3 regions of the Breoghania sp. L-A4 genome follow, and region 2 is predicted to be linked to each of the others. Evidence: riboswitches for the same ligand, from Rfam matches in the RefSeq annotation. Region 2 holds a riboswitch; each other region holds the start of a gene.
What was found. Region 2 has a riboswitch for thiamine pyrophosphate ahead of thiM (hydroxyethylthiazole kinase). Riboswitches for the same ligand answer to the same signal wherever they lie in the genome.
Positions count from the first base shown of each region.

Region 1: another riboswitch for thiamine pyrophosphate. It lies ahead of D1F64_RS19320 (ABC transporter permease); the one in region 2 lies ahead of thiM (hydroxyethylthiazole kinase).
Region 3: another riboswitch for thiamine pyrophosphate. It lies ahead of thiM (hydroxyethylthiazole kinase); the one in region 2 lies ahead of thiM (hydroxyethylthiazole kinase).

Region 1 is NZ_CP031841.1:4,225,910-4,230,062, reverse strand. It holds partial or broken gene D1F64_RS19330 (IS110 family transposase) at 1-35, opposite strand, end outside; gene D1F64_RS19325 (ABC transporter substrate-binding protein) at 331-1,281, opposite strand; gene D1F64_RS19320 (ABC transporter permease) at 1,304-1,960, opposite strand; TPP riboswitch at 2,284-2,395, opposite strand; gene nrtS (nitrate/nitrite transporter NrtS) at 2,649-2,927, opposite strand; gene D1F64_RS19310 (xanthine dehydrogenase family protein subunit M) at 3,052-3,900, shown strand; gene D1F64_RS19305 ((2Fe-2S)-binding protein) at 3,926-4,153, shown strand, end outside.
Region 2 is NZ_CP031841.1:915,121-919,273, reverse strand. It holds gene D1F64_RS04285 (L,D-transpeptidase) at 1-93, shown strand, start outside; gene D1F64_RS04280 (hypothetical protein) at 348-1,160, shown strand; gene thiE (thiamine phosphate synthase) at 1,194-1,835, opposite strand; gene thiM (hydroxyethylthiazole kinase) at 1,835-2,653, opposite strand; TPP riboswitch at 2,707-2,809, opposite strand; gene D1F64_RS04265 (DUF4435 domain-containing protein) at 3,030-3,902, opposite strand; gene D1F64_RS04260 (AAA family ATPase) at 3,912-4,153, opposite strand, start outside.
Region 3 is NZ_CP031841.1:3,501,260-3,505,412, forward strand. It holds gene D1F64_RS16005 (TRAP transporter substrate-binding protein) at 1-602, opposite strand, end outside; gene thiD (bifunctional hydroxymethylpyrimidine kinase/phosphomethylpyrimidine kinase) at 599-1,411, opposite strand; gene thiM (hydroxyethylthiazole kinase) at 1,408-2,217, opposite strand; TPP riboswitch at 2,377-2,475, opposite strand; gene D1F64_RS16020 (Lrp/AsnC ligand binding domain-containing protein) at 2,652-2,888, shown strand; gene D1F64_RS16025 (hypothetical protein) at 2,998-3,396, shown strand; gene D1F64_RS16030 (hypothetical protein) at 3,484-3,747, shown strand; gene D1F64_RS23895 (hypothetical protein) at 3,763-3,936, opposite strand; gene D1F64_RS16035 (DMT family transporter) at 3,933-4,153, opposite strand, start outside.

The DNA.
Region 1 (4,153 bases), 1.7 Mb from region 2:
GCGCCGGGTGTTTGCGGCTGGATCTGGCCTTGCATGCGGGTCTGGCTCCCAATCATCTGTTCAGAACAGGCGCAAAGGGATCGGCGGACCAGGCTCACCCGCGGGTCTCGACCAAGGGGATCGCGGCCCCGTCGATCCGGCCGCGTGCGGATGGCCATCCGCACGCGGCCAGCACAAATCATCGCCGATTTGCGCTGGAAACAACATGCAAGGGGTACAAGGCTCTCAGGGATATCGATAATTCTGATCCCCTCACCCGGACCTGCAGTCCGACCTCTCCCTGTGGGAGAGGTGAGGTGCACGTCGCGTTTCCGTCCCGGTTGAGACGCGCTACCTCAGCTCCACCGCGTAGTCCTCCACTGGCGAAAGCGTCTTGACCAGCCCGGCGTCCTTCATGAAATGGCCGAAGCGCTCGTAGCGGCCGGCATCAAGGGCCGCGGGGCGCTTGGCGAAGCGCGGCAGCGTGTCGAACCAGGCGCGGCGGTTGAGTTCGTCGTCGAGATCCGCATGAGCCTTGATGAAGGCGGCAAACCCTTGCTCGGGATGGTTGGTGAGGAAAATCGTGGCGGCCTCCACCGCGCGCAGGAAGCGCTTGAAGCGGTCGTCATCGAGCTTTTCACTGTTCACGATGTAGATCAGCTCGTCATAGACCGGCACGCCGTGTTCCTCGGGGTAGATGGCGATGCCGGGCTTGCCCTCGATCTCGAGCTGGGTGAGTTCGAAATTGCGGTAGGCGCCGATGACCGCGTCCACCTGTCCGGACAACAGGGCGGGGGTGAGCGCGAAGTTGACGTTGATCATCTCCACATCCGCTTCCGTGAGACCCACGGTCTTCAGCATGGTCGAGAGGATCGCGTCCTCGAAGCCGGAGATCGAGAAGCCGACCTTCTTGCCCTTCAGGTCCTTGAGCGACTTGATGGGGCCATCCTTCAGCGCGATCAGCGCGTTGAGCGGCGTTTCCACCAGCGTGCCGATGCGGGTGAGCGGCAGTTCCGCCTGCACCTGCTCGTAGAGTGTGGGCTGGTAGGAAACGGCGATGTCACCCTGGCCGGCGGCGACCAGCCTGGGTGGCGCGCTGGGATCGGAAGGCGCGATCAGCTCCACGTCGAGGCCTTCCGCTTCAAAGTATCCCAACTCCTGGGCGACGATCAGCGGGCCGTGGTCGGGGTTGACGTACCAGTCCAGCAGCACGGTCAGCTTGTCGCTGGCATATGCCGGTGATTGCAGCGCGGGCGTCAGCAGCATGAGCGCGGCAAGGGCCGCGAGGCAAAGGCGTTTCATTCAAAGTCCTCCAGTGGATGGGTCAGTCGGTTTCGGCTTGCCATGGGACCATGGCGGTGGTGATGCGGGCGACGGCGAAGCGCAGAAGAAGCGCCATGACCGCGAGAATGGCGAGCGCGGCGAAGACCAGATCGGTCTGTACGCGGGCGTTGGCCTGAAGCATGACGAAGCCCAGGCCGGCGCTTGATCCGACCCATTCGCCGACGATCGCGCCGATGGGGGCGAAGACGGCGGAAACGCGCAGGCCGGTGGACAGGGCGGGAAGGGCGGCGGGAATACGGAAATACAGCATCACCTGCCACCGGGTGGCGCGGGTCAGCCGCGCGTAGTCCAGCAGATCGGGGTCGGTGCGCGTCAGTCCGTCATAGAAGGACGAGGCCACGGGGAAGAAGATGATCAGCATCGCCATGACGATCTTGGAGGCAATGCCGAAGCCGAACCACAGCACCAAAAGCGGCGCTATGGCGAAGACCGGCAGGGCCTGGGTGATGACGATGGCGGGCAGCGCGAAGCGGCGCACGAGGGGCGACAGGCTCATGGCCACCGCGATGAGCACGCCGGTGAGACAGCCCAGCACGAGGCCCGCGAGGGTTTCCAGCGCCGTGATGCCGGCGTGCGAGAGCAGATAGTCGCCGCGTGTCCACAGGGCCGCGCCCACACGCGCGGGGCCCGGCAGCATGTAGGCGGGCAGCGCGAAGGCCCACACGCTGATCTCCCAGACGGCCAGGAACGCGGCGGCGCTGACGCCGATGTTGACGGCCGCGCGTCCGCGCGCGGACGCGCCGGGCGCATCGCGATGCGATGGCCTCATGCCAGGCACCGCGATGGGGCAGTGTGGGCTTCATGCGCATGCCGACGGGTCCGGCCGGGATGCCGAGGTGCGAAAACGCGCGTGCCCTTGGGAAGGGGGTAAGAGCGTGCGGCGCGCGCAGGGGCGCACCTTGTAAGACAAAGCATGGGATCTCCCCGTCCTTGATATCAAAGACCATGGAGACCCGGGAGAGTGGCTCAGGTTCCCGTCCCTTCGCCGGTATGACCCGGATCAGGTTCGAAGGGTTCGGCAGCCTCGGAAGACCGACCATCTCAGTTCAACGGAACACCCCTCGGAACTTGGCCGCAAGCATGCTCGGTTCGTTTCGTTCGCGCAAGGGGGGCTGTGAATTTCGCGACTGTCGGAGTGGAGGGCGCGGAGGATTTCCTGAACCGGTCTGTGTCGGGGGTGGATGCTCGGGACAGGCCCGAGCATGACGAATTTTGTTTTTTGTCAGCGACTTGCGCCGATCTTTCGTCATCCTCGGCCTTGTGCCGAGGATCCATTCCGTTCTGATGCTCGCGGGGAAGGGGTTGCCGTTTGTCGTGCGGGTCCCTCACTCGCCGTGCGGCCCGGGCGGCACGTGCAGCAGCGCCTGCTTGATGCGCTCGTGTTCGCGTAGGGCGCCCCAGGCGGCGTAGCTGGAGACCACGAGCGGCACCAGATAGGTGAGCAGGATCTTCGTCCAGCGGACCTCGCCGGCCAGGATCGCCTCGCCCTGGTTGACGGCGGTCAGGATGGTGCCGACGAACAGGCAGATCTTCATGCTGCGGTAGACCACGGGCGGCCGCAGCACCGCATCCAGCGCCACCCAGCCGGGCGTCTTGTCGCTCATTTCGCCTTCCTTCCGATTGGTGCTTGTCACTATTTATCTTTCGATAAATAATGTCGACAGAAATGAACCGCCGCGCAAAGGGCGGTCACGCGCCGCCCTCAAGGGCCGCTCCGGGGGGAGAGACATGAAAGCAGCCGATTTCGCCTATGCGCGACCCGACACGCTTGCGCAGGCCGTGGCGCTGATGAGTCGCGACGGCGTGGACGCGGTGGCGCTGGCCGGCGGGCAGAGCCTGATGCCGGTGATGAATTTCCGCTTCAACGAGCCGGACCTTGTGGTCGATCTCAATGCGATCGCCGAGCTGTCCGGCATATCGGAGACGCCGGCAGGCCTGCGCATCGGGGCGCTGACCCGGCATGCCGAACTGATGGCATCCCCGGTGATCGCCGAGCACGCGCCGCTGATCGCGCTGGCCATGCCGCATATCGCCCATCCGGCGATCCGCAACCGCGGCACCATCGGCGGCAGCATCGCCCTTGCCGATCCGGCGGCCGAGCTGCCCGCCTGCCTGCTGGCGCTGGGCGGCACCGTGCATGTCGCGGGGCCCAACGGCGCGCGGTCGATCGCGGCGGACAATTTCTTTCTCGGTCTTTACGACACCGCGCTGGGGCCGGCCGAGCTGATCGTCGCGCTGGAGGTGCCCAGGCCGGCGCCCGGCGCGCGCTTCGCTTTTCGCGAGCTGACCCGCAGGCATGGCGATTACGCCATGGCGGGGCTGGCGGTGGCCGCGCAGGTGGAGGACGGGCTGATCTCGTCCGCGCGGATCGCCGGCTTCGGGCTTGCGGACCGCCCGGTGCGGCTCGGGCAGGCGGAAGCGGCCATTACCGGGTTTCCGCCGCGCGACGCGCAGGCCGTCTTCAAGGCCGCGGCCAGCATGGAAACGCTGGACACCCACGGCGATCTCAACGCCTCGCCGCAGATGAAGCGGCATCTGGCGGCGGTGCTGATGAAACGCGTTTTGAGCGGGCTTTGAGACCATGCCAGGAAACGAGCCAATGATGGATCGGACGCGAGCACTTGCGATGACGGTGAACGGCGAGGCGGTGTCCCGCGACGTTCCCGTGCGCATCAATCTTGTCGATTTTCTGCGCGGCGAACTGGGGCTCACCGGCAGCCATGTGGGCTGCGAGCACGGCGTGTGCGGCGCCTGCACCGTACTGGTCGACGGGCAGAGCGTGCGCGGCTGTTTGATGCTGGCGGTGCAGGCCGACGGCGCCGAGGTGACC
Region 2 (4,153 bases):
GCGGTCTCCTCGGGCTGCATCCGCATGCGCAACGAGGACGCGATCGATCTTTACGCACGGGTGCAGGTGGGCACCAAGGTCATCGTCCAATAGTTGTCTCGAAACAAAATTCCCAAACGCAATCAAGCCGGGCCATTGCGCCCGGCTTTTTTTTCGCCAGGCACGGCAAACTGCTTTTTGGCCGGACAAATATTTGACAATGAATACCAATCATAATAGTTGAATTTGTACGGCCAACCGGTCGAACGTTGCCCACGCCAGGGATTTTGGCGGACCCTCTGACGTTTCGACTGACCGATGTCGGGCACAGCTATTCGAAACTCGCCCGCAGGCTGGAGCAAAACGCGATGAGTCCAATTTCCGACGCTGGCTATACTCCGGCAGCCGTCGATATCAGGGATGCCCTGGACGGAATTCTCGCTTCGGACAACTTCGCCAGGTCCCCGAAAATCAGCCGGCTGCTGAGCTATCTCGTCGACAAGCAGATCGAGGGCGATGCGGAGAGCCTCAAGGAAGTCGCCATCGCGACGAGCGTTTTCAACCAGCAACAGGGCTTCAACCCGCGCACCAATCCCATCGTCCGGGTGAACGCCTCACGCCTGCGCAACCTGTTGCGTCTCTACTACGCGGATCCCGGCGTCGATTGCGACGTGCGCATCACGCTGCCCGACGTGGGGTACGCGCCGATTTTCGCGAAGGCGCCGCCGCAAGAAGAGACGAAAGGCGAGCTGACGGAGGAAGATCATGGTGCCGGCCAGCCGCAGCCTGCGGCGGCCGGGTCCGCGGCCGTCCGGAACTCTGCCGAGCCCGATGCGCCCGGGGCGAACGAGGCGCGGCCGCGCAATGCGGGGTGGCGTGAACGGTCGACTCGGATCGGCAAGGTTCTCGGCATGCCGTCCTCGGTCGCTTTCGTGGTTGCCAATCTCATCATCGCCTGCGTGTTCGCCGTGCTTCTCAATCGCGCGGGAACAACACAAGGCGACTATCTGATCAGCGTGCCGAACACGCTTGAGGAAGCGATCCCGCCATCCTCACTGATCATGCTGTGCAGTCAGGAGTCGGAGCCTGCCGCACGTTATCCTGTGAGGATCGGCGAGCGCACGGTGTTCTGCCGTCCGCTGAAGCTGCGACAAACCCTCCTGAGCGTCGATCCGGCCTGAGCCGCGCCCGGCCTGCGCTTCACGACCCCGCAATCAAGACACCCTCGCCGATGCGACGGCGCGGGCGAAATCTTCCGCCGCCGCTCGCGGATCCTCCGCCGCGCAAATCGCCGAGACGACCGCAACCCCATCGGCCCCCGCCCGCATGATCTCCGCCGTGTGTCCCGCCTTGATGCCGCCGATGGCCACAGCAGGCAGCGCGATTTTCGGCCTGAACGTGGCGAAACCCTCCACGCCCATGGCGGGACCCGCGTTGGTCTTCGTCTGCGTGCCAAAGACCGGGCCGATGCCGACATAGTCGACCGGACCCAGATCCGAGTTCGCAAGCTCCCCATCCGATCCGACCGACAGACCAAGGATCGCATCGCGACCGATGAGCGTGCGCACGTCGGCAGGCCTCATGTCGCTCTGGCCCACATGCACCCCATGCGCACCGGACGCCAGCGCCACATCAATGCGGTCATTGACGATCAGCGGCACGTTGAAGGGCGCAAGGGCGGCGACCAGCGCGCGCGCGCTGTCGACGAGTTGCCGGGTGGACGCATCGGGATCGCGCAACTGGACGAGCGTCGCCCCGCCACGCGCCGCGGCCACGGCCGTCTCCACCACGCCGCGCGCGCCGCACAGCCTTGTGTCCGTGACCAGATAGACGGACAGGTCGAACGCATGGGCCATCAGGAGCCTTCCGTGATCAAAACATGGGCCGCCAGCATCCCGGCGGTTGACGCATGAAGCGCGTTGCAGAGTTTGGCCGGCAGATCGCCGGGGCCGTCGCTCGCCGCGGCGGCGGCAGCTCCGGCCGCGCCATAAACCGCAAGCGCCGCGACCGTCGCCGCCAGCGGATCTTCACCAGCAGCGAGAAAGGCGCCGCACAGCGCGCTGAGCGAGCAGCCCAGACCGGTCGACAGCGGCATCATGGGATCGCCGCCGGTCACAGCGATGATGCGCGCGCCATCGGTGGCGTAATCGGTCTCGCCGGTCACCGCGACGATGCTGCCGGTGGCGAGGCTGAGCGCCCGCGCGGCATCCAGCGCCGCATCCGAGCCGACCGTGCTGTCGACACCCTTGGGCGCCGCGCCCGAGGCGCCCGCCAGCGCCATGATTTCCGACGCGTTGCCGCGGATGAGCGTCGGCTTCAGGGCCGCCAACCGCGTGGCAACCTCCGTGCGATAGGCCGTCGCGCCGCAGCCGACCGGATCGAGCACCCAGGGTTTCCCGGCTTTCGATGCAGCCGCCCCGCAGGCCTCCATGGCCTCGACCCAGCGCGGCGACAGCGTTCCGATGTTGGCGACCAGCGCGGACGAGATGCCGAGAAACTCCTCGGCCTCCTCCACCGCGTGCACCATGGCGGGCGAGGCGCCGGCGGCGAGCAGCACGTTGGCGGAGATCGTCATGACCACATAGTTGGTGATGTTGTGCACCAGCGGCGCCTTGGCGCGCATGGCCTGATGCATGGCAAAGGCGGCATCCGTTGAGAATTGGGGGGACGGCATCAGGCGGTTCCTCGCGTTGGCCGGCGAGAAACGGCATGCATGGCTTTTGCGACAAACACCAAGGCCTCAATCCCTCCGCCGGCATGATCCGGATCAGGTTCGACGGGTTGGCAAGCCTCTCAGCCGGCAGATCCGCCGGCACCCCGTTGAGTGGAGGAGAGTGTAGGGGAGCGCATGGTCCGGGTGCAAGGGGGCTTCCGGACCGAAGCAGTTTTCCGTCACCTTGCATCTGATGGCGGGAAAGGGCGGGAAGGGGAACTTCGCTGTACGCCAGCTGTGTTAGCGACTGAACAGGGCAAGCCTACATTCCAGAAGGTAGGGCCAAAAAGATTCTTAATTTAGTTAGCTGAGAGGATTTACCTGCCAGTGACTCGATCTAGGTGGTTCTTAAGATAGAATAACCAGTCACGCTCTCCCACCTTTTGATTTCTCTGTATCCACGCGTTTTCTGAAAAAATGCGAATTCATAGGCTATCCGCAATATTTTGGCTAAGTCTTCACGACCAACATCTGTATTGAATCTATTGGTGCTGCCAAACCGACGACGGAACGCCCTGCCGAGCACCACTACACAGTCATGTCCGTTCGCTAGATTACGACTGCCATTGTTTCTAATGCAACTCCGCACAGCGGTTTCTATGGCGGCCAGGTCGGGCAACTCATCTCGGACGGATCGGCCAACGACATATCGAACCGTTTGGACGATGCAAAATTCCGGACTGTTCGTATCAACGAATTTATACTTCATATCCTTGAACTTGAGTTTCCATCTGTTTTGCGCAGATAATAACCGCAGTGCGCCCGTGGCTTGCGACCACTGAAGAACCAATTCTGATGGCGACGTATTTTCTCGGTCTATTTCTGCGGCGATGCGATCAGTGTGCCCAAACTCCTCCAGAACTTTCCCGAGAGCTTCAGAGCATATTATTTGTGTTTCTATGTCATTCTCATCAGTAAAAACAATGGACCCATTATATTCTGAGTAACCAACGATATCTGAATAATCTCGATCACAATAACCAAGAATTTGGGTTTGTTGTAGTTCAGAAAGAATGCTAATAGACTCAAATAGATTTTTCCATCCGATACAAACAACAATTGAACATTGTTTTTTATCTGAAAAATTTGCAAACATACTAGCGTCTGAGCTTCCCTCAACCAATAAAAAGCTACCACTGTGGGACGCTTTCTCTAACATGATTTGGTTAGCCAGTGTTTGACCGGTGATCTCGTCTTTTACACTACTCATTGCTAGATCCTACGAGGCTAAGTCCTGGACGAGATCCCACTTATCATTAATGATTTGTGGAGAATGTGTAGCTATAACAAAAGTCATATGTTTTAGTCTTTGTATTTTTTGGATATCCGAAATAAATCGTTTTTGCCATCCAACATGCAGTGAAAGCTCCGGCTCGTCGATCAAAATCAATGAACCATCTTTCACTTTGAACAGCAGTTCATAGATAAGAACCAGTTCATGCTGCTCCCCCGATGAAAGTT
Region 3 (4,153 bases), 2.4 Mb from region 2:
ATGACCTCGCCGCCCAAGCCCGGCATGCGGATCTTCAGGCCTTCGATGTCATCGAGCGTGTTGATTTCCTTGTTGAACCAGCCGCCCATCTGGAACCCGGTGTTGCCACCCATGAAGGGTTTGACGCCGAAGGGCGCATAGAGCGTGTCCCAGACTTCCTGGCCGCCGCCCTGCTCGATCCACATCATGTGCTCCAGCGGCGTCAGGCCGAAGGGCACGGCGGTGAAGAAGGCGGCCGCGGGCATCTTGCCCTGCCAGAAGAAGGACGCCGAATGCCCGAGCTGCGCGGTGCCGCTGGACACCGCGTCAAAGACCTCCAGCGCAGGCACCAGCTCGCCCGCCGCATAGAGCCGCACGCGCATGCGGCCGCCGCTCAGCAGGCCGATGTTGTCGGCGATCCGCTGCGCCGTGACGCCCGGACCGGGCAGGTTCTTCGGCCAAGAGGTGACCATCTTCCATTCGATGACCGGCTGCTCGTCGCCAGACTGGGCGATGGCGGGCGCAGCGAGCCCCGCCGCGGCGACGCCCGTGGCACCGGCAAGCAACACATTCCGCCGCGAGATCGCAGCGCCTGGCAGCCCCTTGTCACTGGTTTCGGTCATTGCGTGTTCTCCGTCCATTGAGCATGGAAGTGATGCACCGGCCCGTGACCGGCACCGATCGTCAGATCGTCGGCGGCCCTGATCGCCGCGGTTACATAGTCCTTGGCGGCAGCGACGGCGGCGGCAAGATCCAGCCCGCGCGCCAGCCCCGCCGCGATGGCCGAGGACAATGTGCAGCCGGTGCCATGGGTGTTCTTCGTCTCAAGGCGCGGCGCGGTGAACCATCGCGCGCCATTGGCGCTCAGCAGAATATCGGCGCTCTCCGCCCCATCCCCATGGCCGCCCTTGACCAGCACGGCGCGCGGACCCAGCGCCAGCAGCGCCTCCGCCTGCGCCTGCATCTGCGCGCGCGTCTCGGCGACCGGCGCATCCAGGATTCGTGCCGCCTCATGCAGGTTGGGCGTGATCAGCGCCGCGCGCGGAAACAGTTCCGCAACCAGCACCGCCACAGCCTCATTGGCGAGAAGCGGATCGCCCGAGGCCGCCACCATGACGGGATCGAGCACGGCATCGGTGCGATCGAAGGCGTCCAGCCCACGGGCCACCGCCTCGATGACGGCGGGCCGCGACAGCATGCCGATCTTCACAGCGTCCACCTTGAGATCGGAGAACACCGCGTCCATCTGCGCGCGAACAAAGTCCGGCGGCACATCGTAGATGCCGGTGACGCCCAGCGTGTTCTGCGCGGTCAGCGCCGCGATGACGCTGGCGCCATAGACGCCGAGCGCGGAAAAGGTCTTCAGATCAGCCTGAATGCCCGCGCCGCCGCCGGAATCGGATCCGGCGATTGTTACGGCGATTGCCGTCATTGTGCTGTTACTCCCAAATCGGTTGCGCGCGGATCCCCATCCGCTTCCTCGACGGCGACGCGGGCGGCCCTGCGCAGCGTGTCGCCATCCAGCGTGTACAGCGCATCCAGCAAAGAGACCGCGAAACTCCCCGGCCCTCTCGCCTCGCCCGCCGCGATTTCTCCCGCGACCCCGACGACAGTGAAAGCGCAAACGGCGGAGCGCAGGGGATCGTGCTCGACGGCCAGGAAAGCGCTGGCCACCGCCGTCGCCGCACACCCCATGGCCGTCACCCGTGCCATCAGCGGATGACCGTTGGACAGGGCCGCCGAACGTCCGCCGTCGCTGATACGGTCAACCTCGCCGGTCAGCGCCACGCAGGTGAGCTTGCGCACCGCGTAATGCGCCGCCGTCTCGCCGGGTTCCGCCAGAGAGGCGAATTCCTCGGCATTGGCGCGCACAATCATGGGTTCCCGGTCGACCAGCGCGCGCGCCAGAGCCAGCCGCTCGGGCGAGCGGTTGACCAGCACCGGATCCAGCACCCAAGGCGTTTGTGTCTCAAGCGCTGCATCAAGCGCCAGGTCAATGGCGTCGCGCCGCTCGCGGTCGAGCGTCCCCAGATTGACCAGCAATGCGTCAGCGCTGGAGACGAAGGCCGGCACCTCCGAGGGTGCCACGGTCATCGACGGCCTGACGCCCAGCGCCAGCAGCATGTTGGCGGAAAAGTTCTGCGCCACCGCGTTGGTGATGCAGTGCACCCGCACCTTTGCGCCGCGCAATCGCTCCAGCGAGTCCGCCAGATGATCCATATCGACAACCGGTGTCATTGTCCCGGGCACTCCTTGCGGCCGCCGCGCGTTGACAGGCGTGAACGCGCTGATGACCCGTGTCCCGGCCGCAATGGCGACTGGAGCAATGGCACCGTAAGGCTCGCGCCGGTTAAATCGTTGGTGGAATCGTGAGCGCCGCATGACGCAGGCGTTGCTGCTGACATCATTCCCATTCCCTCCGCCGGCATGATCCGGTTCAGGTTCAAGGGGTTGGCAAAATGCCTCTCAGCCGGATCGGCACCCCCATGAGACGGCCAACAGCTACCGCGCCCGCCGGTCCATTGCAACCCCCGGGGCGCGGCCCCGCCTCGGCCGTCTTCCACCGCAACCGGAGCCACGGCCTCTTGTTCTCGGCGTCACAATCCGGTTCACTGCGGCGAACACGCGCGCGGCGGCCCGCTATCGCGACGCACGCAAAACCGGAGAGACTCATGAAGCCGTTTTTCGTCCTCATCAAGTGCCGGCTCGGCAAGGCCTATGAGGTCGCGGGCGAAATCGCCGACGCGGAAATCGCCTCCGAGATCTACTCGACCGCGGGCGATTACGACCTGCTGGCAAAATTCTACGTCGAGGACGACGCCGACATCGGCCATTTCGTGAACGAAAAGGTCCACTGCATCGACAACATCCAGGACACCAAGACGATCATCACGTTCAAGGCGTTCTGACCGACGAAGCCGGTCGGGCAAGGCGTTCTGACCGGCCAGGCCGGTCGGGCAAGGCGTTCTGACCGGCAGCGCCGACCAGGCAAGGCGTTCTGAGATTGGGGAGGCTGTCATGATCCGCATCGCCGCGCTTGTCGCGTGCCTCGCTTGGCCGGTCACGGCCGGTGCGCAGATGCCGGATGAGCAGGTCAAGCAGATCCTCACCATGACCAAGGCCAACTGGGTGGCGTTTCGCGACTGGCAGGGGCGGCAGTTAATCTACTTCACCCACCTGGAAGCTTGGAAATGCGGCATCGGCGCCGTGCGCTACGGGCTCAACGACGATCCGGTGGAAACCGTCTGGACGCTGGAGGCCTGCAACCCGAATGCGCCCAACGCGGTGACCAAGGAGATCCCGTATCTCTCCCTGCCCGCCAATTCGGCGCAGAGCATCTCTGTGCAACTGACCTTCAAGGACGGCACGACAAGCGCGATCGAGACATTTGCCTATGATCCGGATGTGGGGCAGTAGGCGCGGGTCCTGGGCGACAATTTTCCAAGGACACGATCCGTGTCATCGCGCATGATCGGCGATGGACTATGGCTAGGGGGGCGCACGATGAAAGACGACATCTCTACACCGAACAGCACACGGGCGATCGCGCATTGGCGGATCATTCTCGCCGCTATCCTCGATTTCCTGACGGCATTCTTTGTCATCGGCTACAGCGTCGCGCGTGTATCCGGTGACACGACCGATGATGGTTTCAAGCTGAACGGAATGCCGGCGCTAGTCATGTTCGCTTTGATCGTCGCTTATTTCTGGATCGGCAGAAAGTACCTCGGCGGCACGCTGTGGCAGCGCCTTCTCAAAGCACGATAAGCGGTCCTGACCTCGTCACGCCTTGGACGGCGTCTGCGCGCGCCTGGCGCGGGTGCGGTCGATGCCGAGGCGATGCTCGCGGAAGATGACGAACAGGCCCGCCGCAATCACCAGCGTGGCGCCGCCGACGACCCATGGCCCCGGAACTTCGGAAAACACCAGCCAGCCGACGGCCGTCGCCCAGATCATCGTCGTGTAGTCGAAGGGCGCGATCGTCGAGGCGTCGGCGTTGCGATAGCTCTGGGTGAGGAAAATCTGCCCCACCCCCCGACCAGGCCGGTGGCGACCAGCAACACCCATTGCTGCGGGTCGGGCATCACCCAGGCCCACGACGGCCAGGCCCAGCCGATCGGAAGCGTCATCAGCGCCATGACGGAGGACGACCCCGAAAACCACAGCACAATGG